2 regions of the Hydrogenibacillus sp. N12 genome follow, and region 2 is predicted to be linked to the other one. Evidence: riboswitches for the same ligand, from Rfam matches in the RefSeq annotation. Region 2 holds a riboswitch; the other holds the start of a gene.
What was found. Region 2 has a riboswitch for cyclic di-GMP ahead of K2M58_RS11935 (copper amine oxidase N-terminal domain-containing protein). Riboswitches for the same ligand answer to the same signal wherever they lie in the genome.
Positions count from the first base shown of each region.

Region 1: linked by a shared signal. The riboswitch ahead of K2M58_RS01085 (flagellar assembly protein A) and the one ahead of K2M58_RS11935 (copper amine oxidase N-terminal domain-containing protein) in region 2 are both predicted to bind cyclic di-GMP.

Region 1 covers NZ_CP080953.1:190,024-200,718, forward strand. Annotated here, with positions in the region: gene gdhA (NADP-specific glutamate dehydrogenase) at 1-378, shown strand, start outside; gene K2M58_RS01065 (DedA family protein) at 703-1,812, shown strand; gene istB (IS21-like element helper ATPase IstB) at 1,913-2,698, opposite strand; gene istA (IS21 family transposase) at 2,695-3,972, opposite strand; partial or broken gene K2M58_RS12460 (LuxR C-terminal-related transcriptional regulator) at 5,721-5,921, shown strand; cyclic di-GMP riboswitch class I at 6,104-6,191, shown strand; gene K2M58_RS01085 (flagellar assembly protein A) at 6,351-7,862, shown strand; gene K2M58_RS01090 (cytochrome ubiquinol oxidase subunit I) at 8,103-9,476, shown strand; gene cydB (cytochrome d ubiquinol oxidase subunit II) at 9,501-10,532, shown strand.
Region 2 covers NZ_CP080953.1:2,550,025-2,560,719, forward strand. Annotated here, with positions in the region: gene K2M58_RS11900 (prepilin peptidase) at 50-808, opposite strand; gene K2M58_RS11905 (prepilin-type N-terminal cleavage/methylation domain-containing protein) at 851-1,354, opposite strand; gene K2M58_RS11910 (type II secretion system F family protein) at 1,376-2,584, opposite strand; gene K2M58_RS11915 (GspE/PulE family protein) at 2,587-4,272, opposite strand; gene K2M58_RS11920 (prepilin-type N-terminal cleavage/methylation domain-containing protein) at 4,414-4,923, shown strand; gene K2M58_RS11925 (PulJ/GspJ family protein) at 4,920-5,492, shown strand; gene K2M58_RS11930 (hypothetical protein) at 5,506-7,206, shown strand; cyclic di-GMP riboswitch class I at 7,320-7,450, shown strand; gene K2M58_RS11935 (copper amine oxidase N-terminal domain-containing protein) at 7,841-8,758, shown strand; gene galU (UTP--glucose-1-phosphate uridylyltransferase GalU) at 8,791-9,696, opposite strand; gene fabZ (3-hydroxyacyl-ACP dehydratase FabZ) at 9,805-10,260, opposite strand; gene K2M58_RS11950 (DNA-directed RNA polymerase subunit beta) at 10,390-10,695, opposite strand, start outside.

The sequences.
Region 1 (10,695 bases), 300 kb from region 2:
CAAAACGAGCTCGACCTCTCCGGCGCCGAGGCCCTCATCGCCGGCGGCGTCGTCGCCGTCGGCGAGTGCGCCAACATGCCGACGACCCTCGAGGCCGTCCGGCGCCTGAAGGAGGCGGACGTCCTCTTCGCGCCCGGGAAGGCGGCCAACGCCGGCGGCGTCGCCGTCTCGGCGCTGGAGATGGCGCAAAACAGCATGCGCCTTTCGTGGACGTTCCAAGAAGTCGAAGAAAACTTAAAGCACATCATGCACTCCATCTTCCAGACGGCGCTCAAGACCGCCGGCCAGTACGGCGTCCCGGGCGACCTCGTCGCCGGCGCGAACATCGCCGGCTTCCTCCGGGTCGCCAAGGCGATGGCGGCGCAGGGGGTCATCTGAGCGTCGGCGGCGATCGAAGAAAGGCCTGTGACGGCAAGCGCGCTCCGTTGTGACCCGGCGAAACGGGGTCCTTGCCGAGCGGGCCGTTTTTTTTATCTTTTTTGGGGCGGGCCGGTCCGCTATAATAGCCCGGGAACCTGTCGTCCCGCCTCCGATCGGGCGCCGACGGCCGGGGGCAGCGAGTCGGCCGGCCTCCGACGGTCTCCCCACCGGGGGAGGCGGCCACCCGGGCGAACGACGCCGGCCGGACTCCCCGCCTGCGGCGGGTTCCGGAGAACAAAGAGCGAGCGGTCTTCAGGGCGGGACGGGACGGGAGGTTTGCCGGTGGAAACGTGGATCGCCCAGTACGGGCTTGTGGCGCTGGCGGTGGCGCTGGCGCTCGAAGTGATCGCCCTTCCCATTCCGGGCGAGACGCTCATGGTGTACGTCGGCACGCTCGTCGGGCGGGGCGTCTTCCCCTGGTGGGCGGCGGTCGGGCTTGCCACCGCCGGGAGCATCGCGGGGATCACCGTCGCCTATTTCCTCGGCCGGGTGTTCGGGCTGCCGCTTCTTTTGCGTTACGGCCGGGTCGTCCATCTCACGCCGGAGCGGATCGAGCGGACGTCGGCGTGGTTCGACCGGATCGGCTACCCGCTCATCGCCGTCGGCTACTTCATCCCCGGCGTCCGGCATCTGACGGGTTATCTGGCGGGCATCCTGCGGGTGCCGCCCCCCCTTTTTGCGGTCTTCGCCTACGGCGGAGCGTTCCTCTGGACGGCGACGTTCATCTCCCTCGGCAAATGGGTCGGCGAAAAGTGGGCCGTCTACCACGAGACGCTCACCCGGGCCGCGTGGATTCTGGCGGCGGTCGTCGCCGTTTTGTTCGTGGTTTACCTTCTTTTCTTCGTCGATCGGCGCCTGCTCAAAAAAAGCGTGGTCGCGCTTCGGCGCGTTTTTCCGATCGGTTCGCTTCCCTTCTGGCGCCTTCGGCTCCGCCTCCTTTTGCTCTTCGGGCTGGCGACGGCGGCCTCCCTCGCCCTGGTCGGGCTTTTGGAGGAGGCGATGGAGCGGGACCTCGACGCCTTTGATGCCGCCGCCCGGCGGCTCGTGGCGGCGATGATGGAAGACCTCGGGCCCCTGGGGCGGTCGGCGATCCGGCTGGCGACGGCCCCTGTCGTCCTTGGAGCGCTCTTTCTTGCCGGCGTCTGGGCCGCCGTCCGGTTGCCGGTCGGCCGGGCGGTGCGGGCCTATCCGCTTCTCTACGGCGGGGTGACCGTCCTGCTCGCCGGGAGTCTGACGGCCCTCTGGGCGCCGTTTGCCGCCCGGGGGATCCCGGCGCCGGAAATCGGGCCGTACTGGGCGGCGGCCGTCGGCAGCTTTTCGCTGTACGCCCTGGCCGTCCGGGCCCGGGGGATCGGTCCGTACGTCGCCGCCTTTTTCGCCTTCTGTCAATAGCGGATTAAAACTCCCCAAAAAAATCGCGTTCGATTCCCCACAAACAGCGGATTCAGTTCCCCAAAATCATCGCGCATCATTCCCCAGACGTATGTTCGATCTACGCGGTCACCTCCTCCTTCAGCGCATGGGTCACCCCGGCGCGCAGCTTGTCCTTCATCCGGTAGCTGTTGCCGCGGATGTTGATGGTGGTGGCGTGGTGCAGGAGCCGGTCGAGCAAGGCAGAGGCCAGCACCTGGTCACCGAAGAGTGTCCCCCAGTTGGTGAAGCTGGTGTTGGACGTGATGATCAGGGAGCCATGCTCGTAGCGCTCCGACACGAGCCGGAAGAAGTTCGCGGCGTCCAAGGCGTCAAGCGGCAAGTAGCCGACTTCGTCGCAGATCAGCAGCTTCGGCTGGGTGTAGATGCGCAGGCGCTTGTCCAGCCGTCCCTCTTGGTACGCCCGTCGCAAGTCAGCGACCAGCTTCTGCATGGTCACGAAGTAGACGCTCATGCGCTGTCGAATCGCCTCCATCCCCAGGGCCACCGCAAGGTGGGTCTTGCCCACCCCCGGCGGTCCCAGGAAGATGACGTTGCTGCCCTCCCGGATGAACGTCAAGCCGGCCAGTTCGCGTATTTGTCGCTCATCGACGGACGGCTGGAACGAGAAATCGAAATCTGCAAGGGTCTTGTGATACGGGAAGTTGGCCATGCGGAGTCTGGCGTGCATGTAACGGCTGTATCGCTCCTCCTGCTCAGCATCCAGCAGTCTGTGCAGGAACTCCGCATAGGTCGCCTGGTGCCCCGCTGCCCACTCCACGCACGCCGGCAGCACCGCCGCGGCGCGCTTCAATCCCAGCTCCAGCAGCTGCTCCTCGGCCTTGGCCAAAACCAACGCCTCACTCATTGCCCCTGACCTCCCATCGCGATCTGCTCATAGACGGACAGCTCCCGCTGCTCCACGTCCGGCCCGATTTGCAACCCTGGCACCTTGCCTCGATCCGGATGAGGCGTCCCAGCCGGGATGCCCTTGAAGTGCTCAGGGTCGGTTGAGACCTGGTGCCTGCCTGTGAGCACGCGGTGTTCGGCAATGACCTGCCCGCCGTACTCGATCTGCAGGCGGCCTGACTCAAACTCCCGGACCAGCACGGTGTGCCCCACATACCGCCATGGAACGGTGTACATGTTCGTGTTCCAGGAGATGCGACAATCGCTCATGACCTTGCGCATATCGGCGTACGCCAGCGTGTACCGGCTCTTAGGCAGGGGCTTAAGCGTCTCGGCCTGAAACCGCACCACCGGCTGCTCCCGCGTCGTGCCGTGGATGCGCACATTAGCCACCGTATCCCGCCAGATGGCACCTTGCCGGTTCAGGTCGTCATGGTCCACGAACGAAACCGGCCAGAAGCTGGACCGGATATACCCGATGGGCCGTTCAATCTTCCCTTTGGTGCGACTTCGGTAGGGCTTACAGGCCTTGGGCACGAATCCGTAGTACTTGGCGAAGTCCATGTACGCCGGCTGCCAGTCGACGTGTCCATGACCGTCGTTGGCCACGACCAGCGGGGAGCAGTTGTCGCTGAGCATGACCTTTGGAACCCCGCCGAAGAACTCCAGCGCGTTCCGGAGCGCCTGGAGGATATGCCGTTGGTCCGCCGCTCTGATAAACTCCAGGTAGAGCATGCGGGAGTAGGCGAGGACCATGGCAAAGCACCATACCTTGCGCCGATGGCCCTGCGGATCCAGGTAGGGGAATGCGCCCAGGTCGATTTGCGCTTGTTCCCCCGGAGCCGTCTCAAACCGCACGGTTGCCTTGGCAGAGACAACCGGGCGGAGAGGGTGCATGAACTCGCGCAGTACGGTAATTCCGCCGGTATATCCCTGCTCCCGGATCTCGCGAAAGATTCGCTCCGCATTGAGGACGCCGATACGCATGCGCTGCTCCACATAGGCCTTGTACGGCTCCAGCTTGTGGCCTTTCACCCTACGGCTGCGCGACTTCACCCTCCCCTCCTCCTGCTGCCTCGGCTCACTCACAGCCTTGCGGATGGTTTTGCGGTCATGGCCGTATCTTCTGGCCAGTTCCGAGATGCTGACGCCCTCCTCATACAGCTTCCTGATCTCCATCTTCTCACTCTCCCTCATCACCGGCACCTCCCCAAAAGTGATGGCAGGTGCCATAGTTCGACACAGGGGTGGGGAATTCATCCCGATGATTTTGAGGAAATCATGCCGGTGATTTTGGGGAATCTTTATCCGCTGCTATTGGGGATTTTACATCCGATGTTGACACCTTCCTTGCCCATGCCGGCGCGGCGATCGTCGCCGCCGTTGCCGCCGGCGGGCTTCCGGTGGCGGCCGTCGCCGGGGCCCTCCTCGGAACGGTATGGGGGTTTGTTCATCTTTTCGTCTGGGATGCGCTCATCGCCGGAAGAAGCGAAGGACCGGAGTCGGGGAGCCGAACCGGCCCATCGCCGCATGGCCGATAAAGGCCCTCGTCAGAAAGCCGATCGGCCCGTCGTCGAAGCGCCGATCGGCCCGTCTTCGCATAGCCGGCCGGCCCGTCGGCGGGAGCCCGAAATCATTGTCGCCGAAAGACCGAACGAACGAACCGCAACGGAACGGCCGAGCGATCCGCGCCGGGGGAAACCGCCAGCTGCGCCGATACGTCAACCGCGATGGTGGGCCGGGCGATCCGCGCCGGGGGAAGCCCCGGCGCGGCGGCGTTTTACGGGCGATGCTTCGAACTTCCTAGGAAGAATGGAGGACGCTTCGGGCCGCGGGCCAAGAGGATAGGCGACCATGCCTATGGTCCGTCCGGCGGACGAGTGGTAAAGTATGGTGTCGAGTGCTGTCGGCAGGGGGGGATGAAGTGGGAGGGGGAGACCGTGGACCACCTCGCAACCTTGTGGGCCGTATCGGCCCTCTCACTCGCTCCCCTGACGGTGTGGGCGCTCGTCTTTTTGCAGCGAATGAGGCACCGCCGATCCCAAAAGCAGGCGGCCGGGCCGGACGAGAGGCGGAAGGCGGTCGATCCGCTTCTTTCCGCCCTTCAGGCGTCGGAGTGGGGCCTTCTCCTGCTCGAGAAGATGGGCGAAGGTTCGATCGTGCGCTGGGCGGGAGGCCGCCTCTGGGTGCGCCTCGGTTTCGAACCGGAAGCGCTCTCCGGCCGGCCGCTTGAGGCCGTCGTCTTCGCGAAAGAGGCGACCGCGGCGGCGGAGGCGGCCTTCGCCGGCCGGGACGGCGCCGCCTGTGCCTTTTTCCAGGCCGGCTGGGATCTCATGGGACGGGTTTATCCCGTCCGCCGGGAAGGGACGGTGGTCGCCGCGTGGCTGCTGGTGCTGCCGGCTTACGCCGAGAATCCGTGGAGCATCGGGAAGAGGGATGAAGGGGCGATGGAAGGGGCGATGGCAAAAGCGGCGCTCGTCGACGAGACCCGTGCACCGAACGGGGCACAAGCGCCGGCGCGCCCGGCGCCGGAAGCGGAGGACGATCCCGAGGCGGTCCTTACGGCGCTGGAAGCGCTTTTGGCGTCGGCGATCGACATTCTGGCCCGGCATCCGGAGGCGCTCCGGCAGGCGGGCCGGGTGGCAGAGCGGATGGCGGCGTTTCAGGCGCTCCTCGCCCGGTCGGGTTGGCCGGAGGCGGGAGCGCCGGTTCGGGAGGTCGTCGGTGGGGGGGCGGCCGAGAAGGCCGCCGGCGGGGCGCCGGCGGACGGCGGCGGACGCCCGGGGCCGATCGCCGCTTACGGAACGGCAAACGGGGCCGGCCCGGCGCCGGCCGCCGACGAAGGCGACCCCGCTCCGGTCGGCGAGGCCACCTCCTCGGCCGTCGGGGACGGAGTTCCGGACGCCGTTTTTTCGGCGCCGGCGGAGCCGGAGACGTGGCGGGTGGAGCGGCTCAAAAAGCGGATCGACGCGTTTTCGACCCTCACCCAGCGGGAAAAAGAGGTGTTGCTCGAACTCAGCCTCGGGAAGCGGAACCGGGAGATCGCCGAGACGCTTTTTATCAGCGAGCACACCGTGAAAAATCACATCTCCAACATCTTCGCCAAGCTCGGCGTCTCCGACCGGGTGCAGCTTCTTTCGCTCCTGTATCGCGGTCGCCCGCCGGATCGGGCGGACGGTTGAGGGCGTGCATAATCGGGGTCTGGTCCCACCCGCCTAGTCCTGATAGACTAAGGGAACAACCGGATGCCGGCCATTCCGGTGCGGGCGGTGGGGTCGTGGCGCCGGTCGAACGCGCGGCTTTTTCAGGATTCGCCGGGGCGCCGGCGTCGACGTCGGATCTTGCGACCAAAACCGAACATGGCCGACGACAAAGGCACACCATCCGAAAGGATGGGCCGCAAAGCCGTGAGCCTACGGCGGCGCGTCCGCTATGGCTGTCTGGCTGCCGAATCGGATGCGGGTTCGACCGACGGGTGGGGTGTCTTTGTCGCAAAGCCCTGCTTTATTTATTTAGTCGGCGTTTATTCATTTGTGCGGGATGGAGGGGGATCCGACGACGCCGTGCGGCGCGCCGAAACGGATGCAGACGCCGAAAGCGGGGGGAGCGCGATGGATGGCGAGACGATCCTCTGGCACATCCGGCCGCTCGAGGTTCGGGCCGAGCGCAAGGCGCCGTCCGGTCCGGAAGGCGACGACCCGGCCGCCCTCTTGTCGCTTCTGGCCGCCCGGGGAGTGCGCACCGGCATCGATCCCGGGGCCGTCGAGGCGCTTGCCCGGGGTGGGCCGGGCGTCTACATCGTCGCCCGGGGGACGCCGCCGGAAGAGGGGCAGGACGGCCGGGTCGAGTGGCTCGTCGAGACGACGCCGGTCGATGCCCTTCAGGATGCCGGGGAGGACGAGGCGATCGATTATCGCGAGCGGCGGCGGCTTCCGAGCGTCCAGGCGGGGACGGTGCTCGCCCGGGTGCACCCGCCGGTGCCGGGCCGGCCCGGCACGAGCGTCTTTGGCGAGCCGATCCCGCCGAAGCCGGTCTATCCCGTCGAGGTCATCGCCGGCGCCGGCGTGCGCTACGACGCCGAAACGGGGGAGATCGTCGCCGAGCGGTCCGGCCTCCTCACCGTTCAGGCGAGCCGCCGGAAGGTGCGCCTTGCGATCGGCCCGCTCTTCGTCCATCGCGGCCCCGTCGATCTGAAAAGCGGCAACATCCGCTTCGCCGGTTCTGTGGAAATTTTCGGAGATGTGACGGAAGGAATGCTCGTCGAGGCGCGGGAACAGGTGGTGGTACACGGGCAGATCACCCGGGCGACGGTGCGGTCGGGCGGCCTCATCGTCGTCGCCGGGGGCGCCGTCGGTTCCCGGATCGTCTCGGGCGACGAACGGTGGACGCCCGGGGACATCCGGGCGCTCCACGCCCTCGACGAAAGCCTCCTCCGACTGATCCAGAAAATCCGCGCCGCCCAGAGCGTGCCGGAGATCGCCGCCCGCCTCGGCCGCCCGGAAGCGTTCCGGTCGCTCGTGACCGCGATCGTCGGAGAGGACGCGGACCGGATCCGGGAGGCGCTCAAGCGGCTTCGGCTGCTTTGGACGGAGGGCGGTGAGGCGAACGGGGGAAAAACGCATTTTTTTGACCTGTGGGCGCTTTTTATCGGCGGCGTACAGCACCGGCAGGCGCCGGGACCGGAAGCGCTGGCGGCGGCGGTGCGGTGGGTGCATGCGGCCGCCGAAGCCCGCCCGATGGCGATGCTGGAAGAAAGCGGCGTCCGGGCCGGTTACGTTCAAGCGTCCCGCGTCATCGCCTTCGGCGACGTCGTGATCGGCGACCGGGGCGCCTTCCAGTCCGAGATCGAGACGTTCGGCCGGGCGGTCGTCGCCGGACCGCTTCGCGGCGGGCGGCTGTACGCCGAAGGCGGCGCCCGCCTCCGGGAGGCCGGAAGCGAGTCCGGCGTCCCGACGCAGGTCGCCGTCGGCCGGGCGGCGGCCGTCGAGCTGGAGACGGTCCATCCGGAGGTCGAGGTCGCCGTCGGTGCGGCGAGCCTCCGCTTTCGAGAGCGGCGGTCGCACGTCCGGGTTCGGCTCGGCGACGACGGCCGGATCGCGTTGGAGGCGCTGTCATCTTTGTGAACCCCGTCACCGGTCTGCCACCAATCGACCGTCTTTATGTCACAAAGGGGGCCGCGGCCGGCCCTTTTTTTGCGCTCCGTTCTGGTACACTCGGAGCGAACCCCACGATGAGCGGCGCGACGGCGTGCGATCGCCCGGACGCGCGGTGCGATCGTCGGAGGGCGGCGCGATCGTTCGGCCGGGCGGTGGGATCGCCGGATGGTCGACGCGATCGCCGGATGCGCGAAAGGAGGGTCGGAGATGCCCGATGTGCTTTTGCTGAGCCGCATTCAATTTGCGGTAACGATTATGTATCATTTTCTCTTCGTCCCGCTTACCCTCGGGCTCGTGCTTCTGGTCGCCATCATGGAAACGCTGTATGCCCGGACCAAAGACGACCTCTACCGGCGCATGGCCGACTTCTGGGGCAAACTTTTCGTCATCAACTTCGTCCTCGGCGTCGTGACGGGCATCACGATGGAATTCCAGTTCGGCACGAACTGGTCGGAGTACTCGAAGTTTATGGGCGACATCTTCGGGGCGCCGCTCGCCATCGAGGCGCTCGTCGCTTTCTTCCTGGAGTCGACGTTCATCGGCATCTGGATCTTCGGCCGGGAGCGGTTCCCGAAACTGCGGGCGCTCTCGATGTGGATGGTCGCCCTCGGCACGACGCTGTCTTCGCTTTGGATCATCACCGCCAACGGCTTTATGCAAAATCCGGTCGGCTACACCCTCGTCGACGGACGCGTGCACCTGGAGAACTTCTGGGCCGTGCTTTTTAACCCGTACGTCTGGTATATGCTCGTCCACACGCTGATCGGAAGCTACATCGTCGGCAGCTTCTTCGTCCTCGGCGTGAGCGCCTATCACCTCCTCCGGCGGCAGCACGTCGAGTTTTTCCACCGTTCGTTCAAGCTGGCGCTGGCGCTCGCCCTCTTTGCGACGGTGATGGCGCCGCTGAGCGGCCATCTGGCCGGCCTGAACGCGGCGAAGGTCCAGCCGGCGAAGGCGGCCGCCTTTGAGTCGATCTGGGAGTCCGGGGAGGCGCAGCCGTTCTACCTCCTGGCCGTGCCGAGCCTGAAGAACGACGGCAACATCATCGAGTGGGGCAAGATCCCGTACCTCGGGAGCCTCCTGACCACCAATTCGCCGACCGGGTACGTCAAAGGGCTTGGCGACATCCCGGCCGACGAACGGCCGCCGGTGTGGATCGTCTTCTGGAGCTTCCGGCTCATGGTCGGGCTCGGTCTTTTCTTCCTCGCCGTGGCGGGGTATGCGTGGTGGCGGGAGCGAAAAGGGACGCTTCTCGAGGCGCGGGGGCTGCTCAAGGCGCTTCCGTACTTCATCCCCCTTCCGTATGTCGCGATCAACCTCGGGTGGGTCGTGACGGAAGTCGGGCGGCAGCCGTGGATCGTCTACGGGCTCATGAAAACGGCCGATGCCGTGAGCCCCATCTCCATCGGCGACATCGTCTTTTCCCTCGTCGGGCTCGTCGTCTTCTATACCTCCCTCATCATCGCCGATGTCTATCTCCTCGTGAAGCACGCGAAGGCCGGGCCGGAGGTCGCGGCGTCGCCGGGCGAGCCGCCGGCGAAGGCGCCGAAGGCGCCTGCGGGCCGGCCGCAGGAAGCCTGACGGGCAGGAGAAAGGAGGGAGAGCATGCTCTCGTACGACGCCCTTTCCGTCCTCTGGTTCATCCTCTGGGCGGTCCTCTGGATCGTCTATTTCACCCTCGACGGTTACACCTTAGGCGTCGGCATCCTCTTCCCGTTCCTGCGCAAAAATGAGCAGGAAGAGGCTCAGCTCCAGGAGGTCGTCGGTCCGTTCTGGAACGGCAACGAGGTGTGGCTCATCACCGCCGGCGGGGCGACGTTTGCCGCCTTTCCGCTCGTTTACGCGGAGATGTTCTCGACGCTTTATGTGCCGCTTTTTCTCATCTTGTTCGGCCTCTTCTACCGGGCGACGGGGCTGGAATTTATGTCCAAAGGGTCGGGGCGCTTCTGGAAGGCGAGCTGGACGTTCGCTTTCTTCGGGGGAAGCCTCGCCGTGGCGCTTCTTCTCGGCGTCGCCTTCGCCAATATGTTCTACGGTCTTGCCTTCGACCGGACGACGAACGCGGTGACGCTCGCGTCGCTTTTGAACCCGTACGGGATACTGGGCGGGCTTTTGTTCGTCGCCTTTGCCGTTCTCTCCGGCTCCCTCTGGACGGCCCATAAGGTGAGCGGCCCGCTTCACGACCGGGCGCGGTCGGTCGCCGGCTGGGCGTGGTTCGTCGTCCTCGGGCTCCACGGCCTCTTTCTCTCGGCGACGGCCAACCGGACGACGATCCTCGACAATTACAACGCGTATCCGATCCTTTACGTCGTTCCGGCCCTCGCCCTTCTTCTTTTGTTGCTCGTCCGCTTCTTCTACGCCCGCGGGCGCTTGCTCTGGTCGTTTCTCATGACCTCCGGGGCGATCGCCCTCACGACGGCGACGGGGTTTATCGGAATGTTTCCCCGCATGCTCATCTCCCGCCTCGATCCGGCGGCGTCGATCACGCTGTACGAGGCCCGGGCAAGCGAGCTCACCCTGTCGATCATGCTCTTCGTGGCGGTCATTTTCGTTCCGATCGTGATCGGGTATCAGCTCTGGGCCTACCGGCTCTTTCGGGCGAAGATCCGACCGGAGGAAGCGAAGGGGTATCGCTGAGCGCCGAGCGGGCGCCGGGGCGCCGTTTGCGGCGAATCCGCCGGCGGGCGAAGTCGAAGCGCCGCGGCACAGGAGTGCAAAATCAACTCTTGTGCCGGCCGGCGCCTTTTTTTATGCTTAAAAAGGAGTTGGCGTAAGGAAATAAAATCGAACGCATTAATAA
Region 2 (10,695 bases):
TTGAACTTTCGGATTTATCTATGATCATACGGCGACGACGCAGAAACGCTCACCACAGAGAAAAATACCAAACGACCAGATCCCGCCCGTAAAGCGACAGCACCCAGGCGGCCAGGCTGAGGAAAGGCCCGAAGGGAACGGCGTCCTTGCGCGTCTTGCGGCCGGCGGCGATGAGCGCGAGGGCCACGAAGAACCCGGATAGCGAAGCGAGGAGGATGAGCGGCAGGAGCGCTTCCGGGCCGAGGTAGAGGCCGAGGACCGCGGCGTACTTCACGTCGCCGAAGCCCATGCCGCCGCGGCTTAACGCATAGATCAGTCCAAAAACGCCGCCAAACAAGAGCCCGCCGAGGAGGATGCGGCCGATCCCCGACGGATCTGCCGCCCACCGAAGGAAAAAGAGGACCGGCGCAAAAAACAAAAGCACCGGATTCGGGATGCGCAGGCTCTTGAGATCGGCGATCGTGACGACGATGAGGAGACTCGCGAACACCGCTTCGGAAAGCGCTTCCCAGGCGGAAAGCCGCCCTTCTCGCCAGAGAAGGAACAGCCAGAGAAAAAGAGCGGCCGTCAGCGCTTCCCCCAGAGGATAAAGGAAGGAGATGCGCGCGCCGCACGCGCGGCATCTCCCTTTCTGGACGACATAACTGACGACCGGGATCAGTTCTCTCGGCGACAGGCGCGCGCCGCAGTGCGGGCACTGCGACGGCGGACGGACGATCGACCGTCCCTCAAGCGTCCGCAGGGCGACGACGTTGAGGAAGGAACCGTAGACGAGGCCGAAAAGCGTGATCAGGATGCCGTAAAGCACTTAGGTAAACTCCCTTTTGGCAAGTAAACCGTGTTCGATCATTCATGGATTGGGCTGTGGCTCTTGGGTCTGTTGCCCTGGGGTCTGTTGTCTTGAAAAGATCTGTTCCGCAGTATATTTCTCATCTACTTTCGGCGATTTAATCACAACTTGGGATAGATTTCCGTCTTTGTCGAACTCGACTTTGCTATTTTCAGCCTCAATGGGTTCCCCATACCCGTCCCTTGTATCTTTTTGCATGTACCCCTTATTTTGCAATTCTTCAAGCGTTACCACTGCGTTTTTAAAATCGCCGCCTTTCTCGCTCACGATGTACAACCGTGCCGCTTCATACATCGAGATGGCCACGCCGCGGGTCGCATCTTTCTTCGCGCTGTCGATGATCCCCCCGATCAGTGGAATGGCGATCGCGGCGATGATGCCGAGGATCACCACGACGGCAAGGAGTTCAAGGAGCGTAAACCCCGCCTCGCGCGCGCGGCGGACATCGGCTTTCCGGCGATCGGCGGCCAAAACTTCACCCTGCTTCATGACTTCGACGAACATCTTCATTCCTCCTCCCCCGGATCATCGGAGATTTTGATACAGCGTCAGCATCGGGAGCAAAACCGAAAGCATGATCACGCCGATGACGGCGGCGAGGCCGACGATCAAAAGCGGCTCGATGAGCGACTTCAGCCGCGCCACCGTATGGCGCACCTCCAGCTCGTAGAAGTCGGCGATCTTCCCGAGCACGTCGTCCAGCGAGCCGGTCTCCTCGCCGACGGCGACCATCTGCACGAGGATCGGCGGGACGGTCTTTCGCCCCCGCAGCGCGCGGGACAACGATTGCCCGTCGCGAAGCGCCGTCTTTACCGCTTCGAGGTCACGCGCCACCGCCCGGTTTTGCACCACCTCTCCGGCGATCGTCAGCGCCTCCATCGTCGGCACGGCCGAGGCATAGAACGTGGCCATCGTCCGGGCGAAGAGCGCCATCGCCCCTTTTTGCGCGAGCGGGCCGACGACCGGCAGGCGGAAGCGCAGGTCGTCCCAAAGCCTCCTCCCTTCTTCCGTCCGGATCCAGGCCGCCGCGCCGATGGCCACGAGAACCGCCCCGCCGAGCCACGCGTACCAGAAGCGCACGAGCGCCTCGCTTACCGTAAGCGTCCAGACGGTGATCGCCGGGAGCGGCACGCCGAGGTCCGCGTACAGGGCGGTAAAGCGCGGGATGACAAACGTCAGCATGAAGAGGACGGCCAGGGCGGCGACGATGGCGACGATGACGGGATAGGTGAGCGCGGACTTGATCTCCTCGCGCGTCGAAAGCTGGCGTTCGTAAAAATCGGCGGCGCGCATGAGCGTCTCATCGAGCTGCCCCGACACCTCTCCGGCGCGCACCATGGCGACGAAAAAACGCGGGAAAAAGGCCGGGTGCTCGCCGATCGCCTCGGCGAACGACCGCCCGCTTCTCAGCGCCTCCGTAACCGCGGCGAGGACGCGGCGAAAGCGGCGATTCGCCGCCTGCTCATAAAGCAAGGTGAGCGCGCGCACGACCGGCACCCCGGCGCGGAGGAGCGCGGCGAGCTGCCGGGTGAAAAAGACGAACTCCTTTCCCTTCACCGGCGGCGCAAGGTAAATCTCCCGGTCCAGCGCGCTCACCCGCTGTTCGCGCACATCGAGGACGATGAGGCGCTGCTCGCGAAGCTTTCCCGCCGCCTCGCGAAGCGTCGCCGCCTCCACTCTCCCCCGCACGCGCTTACCCTTAGGGTCACGGGCCACGTAGACGAACGCCGGCATCGCTAGGCCCCCTCGTCAAATCCCGCAAAGCCGATTTCGGAGAACACTTCTTCCAGCGTCGTCTCTCCTGCCACCACCTTCTCCAGGGCGTCCTCGATGAGCCGTCGCATGCCCCGCGCCCGCGCGTGCTGCAGGATGTCCTGCGCCTCGGCCCCTTCGGCAATCATCCGCTTGGCCCGCTCGTCGAGGACGAACACCTCGTGGACGGCGAGGCGGCCGTAGTAGCCGGTAAAACCGCACGTCGGACAGCCGCCGCCGCGGTAGAGCGCATCCACCTCGCCGTACCCGAAACGGCCCAGGACGAGGGCCTCCTCTTCCGCCGGCTTCCGGCGCGTCCGACACTCAGGACAAATCCGGCGCACGAGCCGCTGGGCGACGACGCCGTTTAACGCGGCGGCGATCAAGTACGACGGGATGCCCATGTCGCGTAACCGGTCGACCGCCCCCACGGCGTCGTTCGTGTGCAGCGTCGACAGGACGAGGTGTCCGGTGAGCGCCGCGCGCACGGCGATCTCCGCCGTCTCGAGGTCGCGGATTTCGCCAACCATGATGATGTTCGGATCCTGCCGCAGGATCGCCCGAAGCCCGCTGGCGAAGGTGAGCCCCGCCTGCGGGTTGACGTTCACCTGGTTGATCCCCTCGATCTCATACTCGACCGGATCTTCGATCGTGATGATGTTCCGCGCTTCCTGATTGAGCCGGTCGAGCAGGGCGTAGAGCGTCGTCGATTTGCCGCTTCCCGTCGGGCCGGTGATGAGCACCATGCCGCTCGGCCGGTCGGTGATGGCGACGAGCCGCTTGAAGTTGTCTTCCGCCAAACCGAGGTCCTCCACCCGGCGTACGCCGCGTGACTGATCGAGGAGGCGCAGCACGATTTTTTCCCCATGCAGCGTGGGCAGCACCGACACGCGAATGTCGATCTCCCGCCCGTCGACGACGAGGCGGAAGCGCCCGTCCTGCGGCCGGCGACGCTCGGCGATGTTGAGATCGGAGACGATCTTGATGCGCGCGGCGACCATCTGCATCACGCGCCGGGAGATCGTCTGCTCCCGGCGGAGTTTCCCGTCGATGCGGAAACGGACGGTGGCGCCTTCGGCGAACGGATCGAAGTGGATGTCGCTCGCCCGAAGGCGGACGGCGCGTTCGATCGTCTGCGTGACAAAGCGGACGATCGGCGACGCTTCGTCGTAAATCTCCTCTTCCCGAAGGGCCTCTTCCCCCTGGGCCATCTCCTCGACGACTTCGCTTTCCGGCCCGTAGAGGCGAGCGAGCGCCGCGGCAAACTCGTCGGGGCTGATCAGCGCCGGGCGGACGGTCAGTCCGGTGATCAGCTCGATGTCGTCGATGGCATAATAGTCGAGCGGATCGACCATCGCCAGCGACAAGACGTTCCCCTGGCGATCATACGGGATGACGCGGTATTTCCTGGCCAACGCCTCGGGCACGATTTGGGCCAATGCCGGCGAAAGCGCCTGGCGCGACAACCGGACGTGGGGGATGCCGAGCTGCTTCTCCAGGACGGCATAGAGCGCCTCGGGGGTGATCAGTCCCCTGCGAATCAAAATGTCGCCCAGCCGCTCTTTCGTCCGCCGCTGTTCGGCGAGCGCTTCCGCCAACGCCTCTTCGGTGATCGCTCCGCTCTGGAGCAAAAGATCACCCAGGCGCAAGCGTGCCCGTGAGACTGTCAAAAACTCCCCTCCTTTCGGAGGATGTCGAGCCCATTATATAGGAAAAACGTCCTATCTGTCACTCCCTTTTCGCTTCGTTTTCCATTATAATTTTAGTACATGACGACGGGTCGATGATCACATTCCGAGTGGGGACGTGCCTTGAAACGCATCGATTTAAACAGGGAACGAACAGGGGACCAGACGAAAAGCCATGCATGTTCGACGATTTGCGTGACGCAGGCGTTCACGCTGGTCGAAGTTTTGGCGGCGCTTCTCCTCCTCACCGTCGTCAGTTTGATCGTGCTCAGCCTTGTCCTCGGATCGACACAGATCAATGCCCTAAGCCAAGACAAGAGAGAGGCCCTGCACGTCGCCCTGGCGATCGTCGAAGCGTATCGCAAACTCTCTGCGGAGGATTTGAACGACGAATTCCAAAGCCCATCGCCCGCCTGTGCCGACGCCCCCGATCCGACCTCAGGATGGCACGTTCCGCCGGAGCCGCGTCTGAACGGGATCCCGGATCGTCTATTGTTCCGCTACAGCGTCTGCGTCAAACTTGAAAAGCCGTACCGGAACAATACCGACGCGCCGCTGTACAAACTCGCCGTACGGGTCAAAGGGCCTATGGGCGAGGTCACGCACGAAGCGCTCGTCGGAGGAAGGCGGTGAAAGGGTTGAACTCCCCTCAATGCTTTGAGCGTCCCTCTTCTGAGCACGAGGCGGGGCTCACGCTCGTTGAGCTGCTCGCCGCCCTCTCCCTCTCCGCGGTGGTGATGCTGGCTTCCACGTTCATCGTGTTGGCCGTAGGACAAACTCAAGCCCGACTGACCCGCGATCTGGAAGTCGAAAGAGAAGTCGACGCCATCACCCACATGATCGAACGGCAGGTGAAAGACGCGACCCGCCTCGAACCCGTCCCTGAACAAGCGTCCGACCCCGCGTCCGGCGCCGTTCGGGCCTTCCGTGCCGTCAAAGAAGAAAATGCCCAAAAGATCGTCCGGCAGTTTACGCTTGTCGAGAGGGGTTTGCGGCTTGAAACATGGACGGAAACGCCCGACAACCAACAAGTCAACAGGCACGAAACGACGCTGCCCCTTCGTTTCTGCAGCGGCCAAACGGCTTCCGGCGACCGGACGTCTTTTGAAATAAACGGCGGAATGATTGCATTGAATCTTGTTTGTCAGACCGATCGGGGAACAGAAAAACGTTTTTTCCGCGTCGTGTCTGTCTTGCCTTAGGGGTGATCATCAATTGGACCGGATTAAACATCAGAACGCCAAAACATCTGCTTATGCGCTTCCGCTTGCCTTAATCCTTCTCCTCTTTGCGAGCGTTACGGGACTGGCGCTGGCGAGCCTGACGATCACGTCTGCTTCAATCGGTGCGAAAGGGGACAACGCCCTGCGCGCCCAATCGATGGCCGACGACGGCCTTGTCTACTGGGAAGCAAACTTCGATCAGAAAATAAAAGAAGCCGGCAACGTCGATCCTTCCGCTGCAGACCGAACACTCACGCAAATCGTAGCGTCCATCACGCCGCCCGATAACGCAGGATTTACGCTAGAAAAATCGGTCTCACCGATCAGCGGCGACCAGCACGGCAAAATAGATCCGAATGTCTACTCGGCCTACGTTACCGTCACCGTAAAAGGCACGTACGGCGCAAGCGAACGGAAAATCACCCGGACGTACCTGGTAACGACCGTGGCCAAACCGTTCATGTTTGCACTTGTGACGGACGGAAAGTTGTCCTTTAACGGTGCAGCGTATGTGGAAGGAGACGCTTTGATCACCGGCCCGCTCGAATCATCGCCGTATGCCCATTATGATTGGGGGCTGTTCGGCGGGGACACGAAAAGAACCGGCTATTCCGCACTGAAAGGGAAACTCTATTCCGAACGCGATGACATCATTTTGACCCATTACAAACGGTTATTCGGCAGTTGGGTAAAGGAACAGCTTCCGTTGACACCCGAAAACTTACAGAAAGGTTTTGTCGTCCCGCCGACGCTGTCGCACGGAACGGTTGAAAAACAAACCATACCGGTGAGGCAACTGGTTTCGGAAAAAGAAAGCCAGAAGCCTTTGCTTTCAGAGGACGTTGTGTACAAAAAATGTAAAGCATGGAATAAACGAGGAAACTGCACGCGTTGGGAGACAGATTTGATCGTCAAAGCACAAGATATTGAATTAATGAATATTCTAAATAAAAATAGAGGACTTTGGGTTAAGGGCAAATTAGAGATAAAACCCAACGTCACTTGGCTCATCGTAAACGGTGATTTGCTTGTTGAAGGAGACCTGATCATCGGAAAAGGCGCTTCTCTAAGCGTTTGGGGCGGTAATGTTTACGTCGGCGGGAAAGCGGAAGTGCAAGGGGATGGTGCGGCTCGTAGCGCTTTACAACTTAATCCCGGCCAATGGATGTATGTAGCAAAGGACACCCTCATGAAGGACGCTTATTTCCAGGGAACGCTTTATTCAAAAGGGAACGTAAGGATTCAAAAGAACCTGTGGTATCGAAGCACGATCTACACCGCTGGTGAAGCAACGATCGAAGACTTTGAGATGCAGGCTAATAACTTTACGATCGTTGCTGCCGACAAAGAGGTGCTCGTCAAAAACAATAACCTCTTTAACAGCCAACCGCTCGTGATGAACGCTTATTTTTATTCAAACCAGGATATAACGCTTTACGGCGTCGGCTCAAATATCGAAATCCACGGCGGCGTCATGGGAAGGAATGTGATACTGAACGCCGCAAAAGGAAAAACTTGGGAATGCTGGTTCGGTCTCGACATTTGTTTTGAAGAACCGCAGGAACAGCTGCCGATCGAACGGTCCCGCCTGAAGATCTTTTATAATCCCGACGTCATTCTTAATCCGCCTTCGGGAATTTATCAGCCGGGTCCGTTGACATATAAAGTGTATTCAACGTCACTCCAAGATTAAATGAACCATTCCAATATGACGGTCTGCGCTTCGTCGTCTCCATGGATGACCAAGTCGCCAAAAAGAATACATTGTCGACATCCGTGCGGGTCTTCTTGTATAATAGACGCACAATCCGCTCAGGGCAAACGGCGCGAAAGCGCCGGGCGCAAAGCTATAGGGGCTAAAGTCTCGTCGGAGCGACCGATGGTACGTGAAACGGAACGCGGCATCGCCGACGGGGCCATGCCAGCCAGCTGCCGGATTCCACACGCGTGTCTGAGACCTCAGACCATGCGCGCGAGTTCACGGCAGCTCGCGCGTTTTCGTTTTCCGGCAGCGCCCTTCAAGCGGATTCCCGTTTCGGCGTTCACGCTTTAAAAACCTTCAAGAGGAGGGAAGGGCGTTGCGGTCGGTCCATCGTCTCTTGATCGTCGCGTTGGCGCTGATCTTCGCCTTCGCTCACTCCGGTGCCGCGCTCAAACCCGTTCGGGCGGCTTCTCAGGACACTTCGGCGGCTTCCCCGTCCTCCAATGAAACCCAAGCGCCGCCTCCGTCTTCACAAGAACCGACGCCTTCTCAAAAACCGAGCGCTCCGGCGCCGACCGATCAAGCCGGCCACGTCTCGAGCGGTAAACAGAACAAAGACGAAAACGTGGACGAAGACGAAGACAAAGACGAAGATGAGGATGAGGATGAGAAACAGAAAGTTGAATTGAAAAAGGAGCGCAAAAAAGAACAAAAGCATCTCAAAAAGCTCGAAAAGGTGGAAGAAAATTACCGGAAGGGGTTGGAAAAAGCCCTCGAAAAAGTGAAGGGCACGCCGGCCGAGCCGATCATTCAGCGCCTGAACGACGCGACGCTCGAAGAACTGCAAAATTTATTGGCTCTCTTGAAAGGCGAAAGCGGCGCCAACCCCGCCGCGAACGAGCAAAATCCCGCCGGGCAGCCTGAGGACGAACGGACAAACCTCGAAAACGCGCTGAAAGCGCTGGACGACGACACGCTCGATGCCGTTTTGACGCAAACCGCCCTCGTCAAGCTCGCCGAGCGGTCCGTCAAAGAGCAGACCGAAGTCTTAAAAGAGATCGTCGAGGTCTACGAGAAGCTGGGCAAGCGGAAGGCGGCCCTCGCCGCGCAGGAAGAGCGGCTTCGGCGCGATCCCAAAGACCGGGAAGCGTACGAGAAGCTCGGCCGGTTGCTCAAAACGTCCGGGGCGGCACAAGGCATCCGCGTCTACGTCAACGGCGAGCTTCTCGCGTTTGACGTCGCCCCCAAGGTGGAAAACGGACGCACGCTCGCGCCCATTCGCGCCATCGCCGAAGCCCTCGGGCTCACCGTCACGTGGAATGAACGGACGCGCGAAGTGACGCTGGCGAACGGCGAAAAGACGATTACCTTGCAGATCGGCAACCCCACGGCCAGGATCGACGGGCAGGCCGTCGCCCTCGACGCGCCGCCGACGGTCGAACGAGGACGGACCCTCGTTCCTCTCCGCTTCGTCTCCGAAGCGCTCGGGGCGGGCGTCGACTGGGTGCCGGAGGGGCAAGTCGTCGCGGTCACGACGCCGTAAGCATGTCCTGATCACGAAAAAGCGCCCAAGCCTCAATCGGCTTGGGCGCTTTTCGCTTTGAGTTCCACCGATTCCCGGGCCACCACAGCGCGGAGATACGCCAGCACGTCGGCGCGCAGATCGTCCCGCATGAGGGCGAACTCGATCGTCGTCTGGATGAAGCCGAGCTTTTCGCCGACGTCGTAGCGCGTCCCCTCGAACTCGTAGGCGTAGATCGCCTCGTGCTCGTTCAGCCGGGCCAAAGCGTCGGTGAGCTGGATCTCGCCGCCAGCGCCGGGCGGAAGGTCGTCCAGGATCTCGAAGATCCGCGGCGTGAGGATGTAGCGGCCCATGATGGCGAGGTTCGACGGCGCCGCGTCGACGGGCGGTTTTTCCACGAGGTGCGACACGGCGTAGACGCGCGGGGCGAGCTCCTTCCCGGCGACGATGCCGTAGCGGGAGACCGCTTCCCGCGGCACGGGCTTCACGCCGAGGATCGACGCCCGATAGCGCTCGTACTGCTCGATCATCTGCCGGAGGGCCGGCTTGTCCGCGACGACGATGTCGTCGCCGAGGAGGACGGCGAACGGCTCGTCGCCGACGAATTTCCGCGCCGACCAGATGGCGTGCCCGAGTCCTTTCGGTTCCTTCTGCCGGATGTAGTGGATGTCGGCGAGCTGCGTCGGTCGGACGACTTCTTCGAGGAGCTCCCATTTGCCCTTCGCCCGAAGATTCTGCTCGAGCTCCGGCGAGACGTCAAAATGATCCTCGATCGCCCGCTTGCCTTTGCCGGTGACGATGATGATGTCCTCGATGCCCGACGCAACCGCCTCTTCGATGATGTACTGGATCGTCGGCTTGTCGACGATCGGGAGCATCTCCTTGGGCATCGCCTTCGTCGCCGGCAAAAACCGCGTCCCGAGCCCGGCGGCCGGGATGATCGCTTTGCGGATGACCATGGCGGCACCTCTTTCGACGGGGATCCGGCAGGCCAAGCCCGGCCCGCCTCGGCTCCAACGTTTCGTTCGCGCCGGCTAAACCCCCGACCGGCCCGATCTTCTTTCGGGTCAGCGGGCGGCGTCCGCCTCCGGCCGCGCCGCCGCCCGGACGGCAAAGAGGAGCGTCCCTTCGGCGGCGACCTCGCCCTCGACCGTCGCCACGCCCCGGCCGCGGCCGATCGGCCCCTTCATCCGCTCGATCTCGACCGCAAGGTAAAGCACGTCCCCCGGCCGAACCGGCCGACGAAAGCGGACGCCGTCGAGGCCGGCGAAGAGGGGGAGCTTCCCGCGGTAGTCCTCGTGGCTCAACAGGGCAAAGGCGCCGACCTGCGCCAGCGCCTCGACGATGAGGACGCCGGGCATGACCGCATAGCCCGGAAAGTGGCCGATGAAATACGGTTCGTTTATCGTCACCGCCTTGATCCCCTCCGCCCGCACCCCCGGCTCGACGGCGAGGATCCGGTCGACGAGAAGAAACGGCGGCCGGTGCGGAAGCACCGCCTGGATGTCTTCGATCGTGTGCATGCAGACGCCTCATTTCCCAGGAAATGGTTCACCCCGGCCCGCCCGAAGCGACGATCGGCGTCGACCGGAAAAGCGGTCGGGGAAAGCCGCCGCGACCCGAGCCGAAACGTTCGGGCGAGGACGGACGCGTCATCCGAGGATGATGGCGAGGAGATGCCACCACGTCGCGGGATGGAACGCCTCCCACCACGCCGTCCGGCGGCCGAGAACGGCATAGCCCAAAACGAGGCCGAGCCCGAAGGCGAGCGCGGCCGTCAGGGCAAACATCCCGACATCCGCCCGGCGCCGGCGCCGGCGGGAGGGCGGGCGGTTCCCGCCGCCTCCCGCCGCGGCGCCGCCGGAGGCGTTCGCGGCGTTCCGCCCGGAAGCGAGCCGGCCGCCCGGCGGCCGCCCGGCGCCGGAACCGTCTCCGGTCCGTCCGCTTTCGGGGAATCG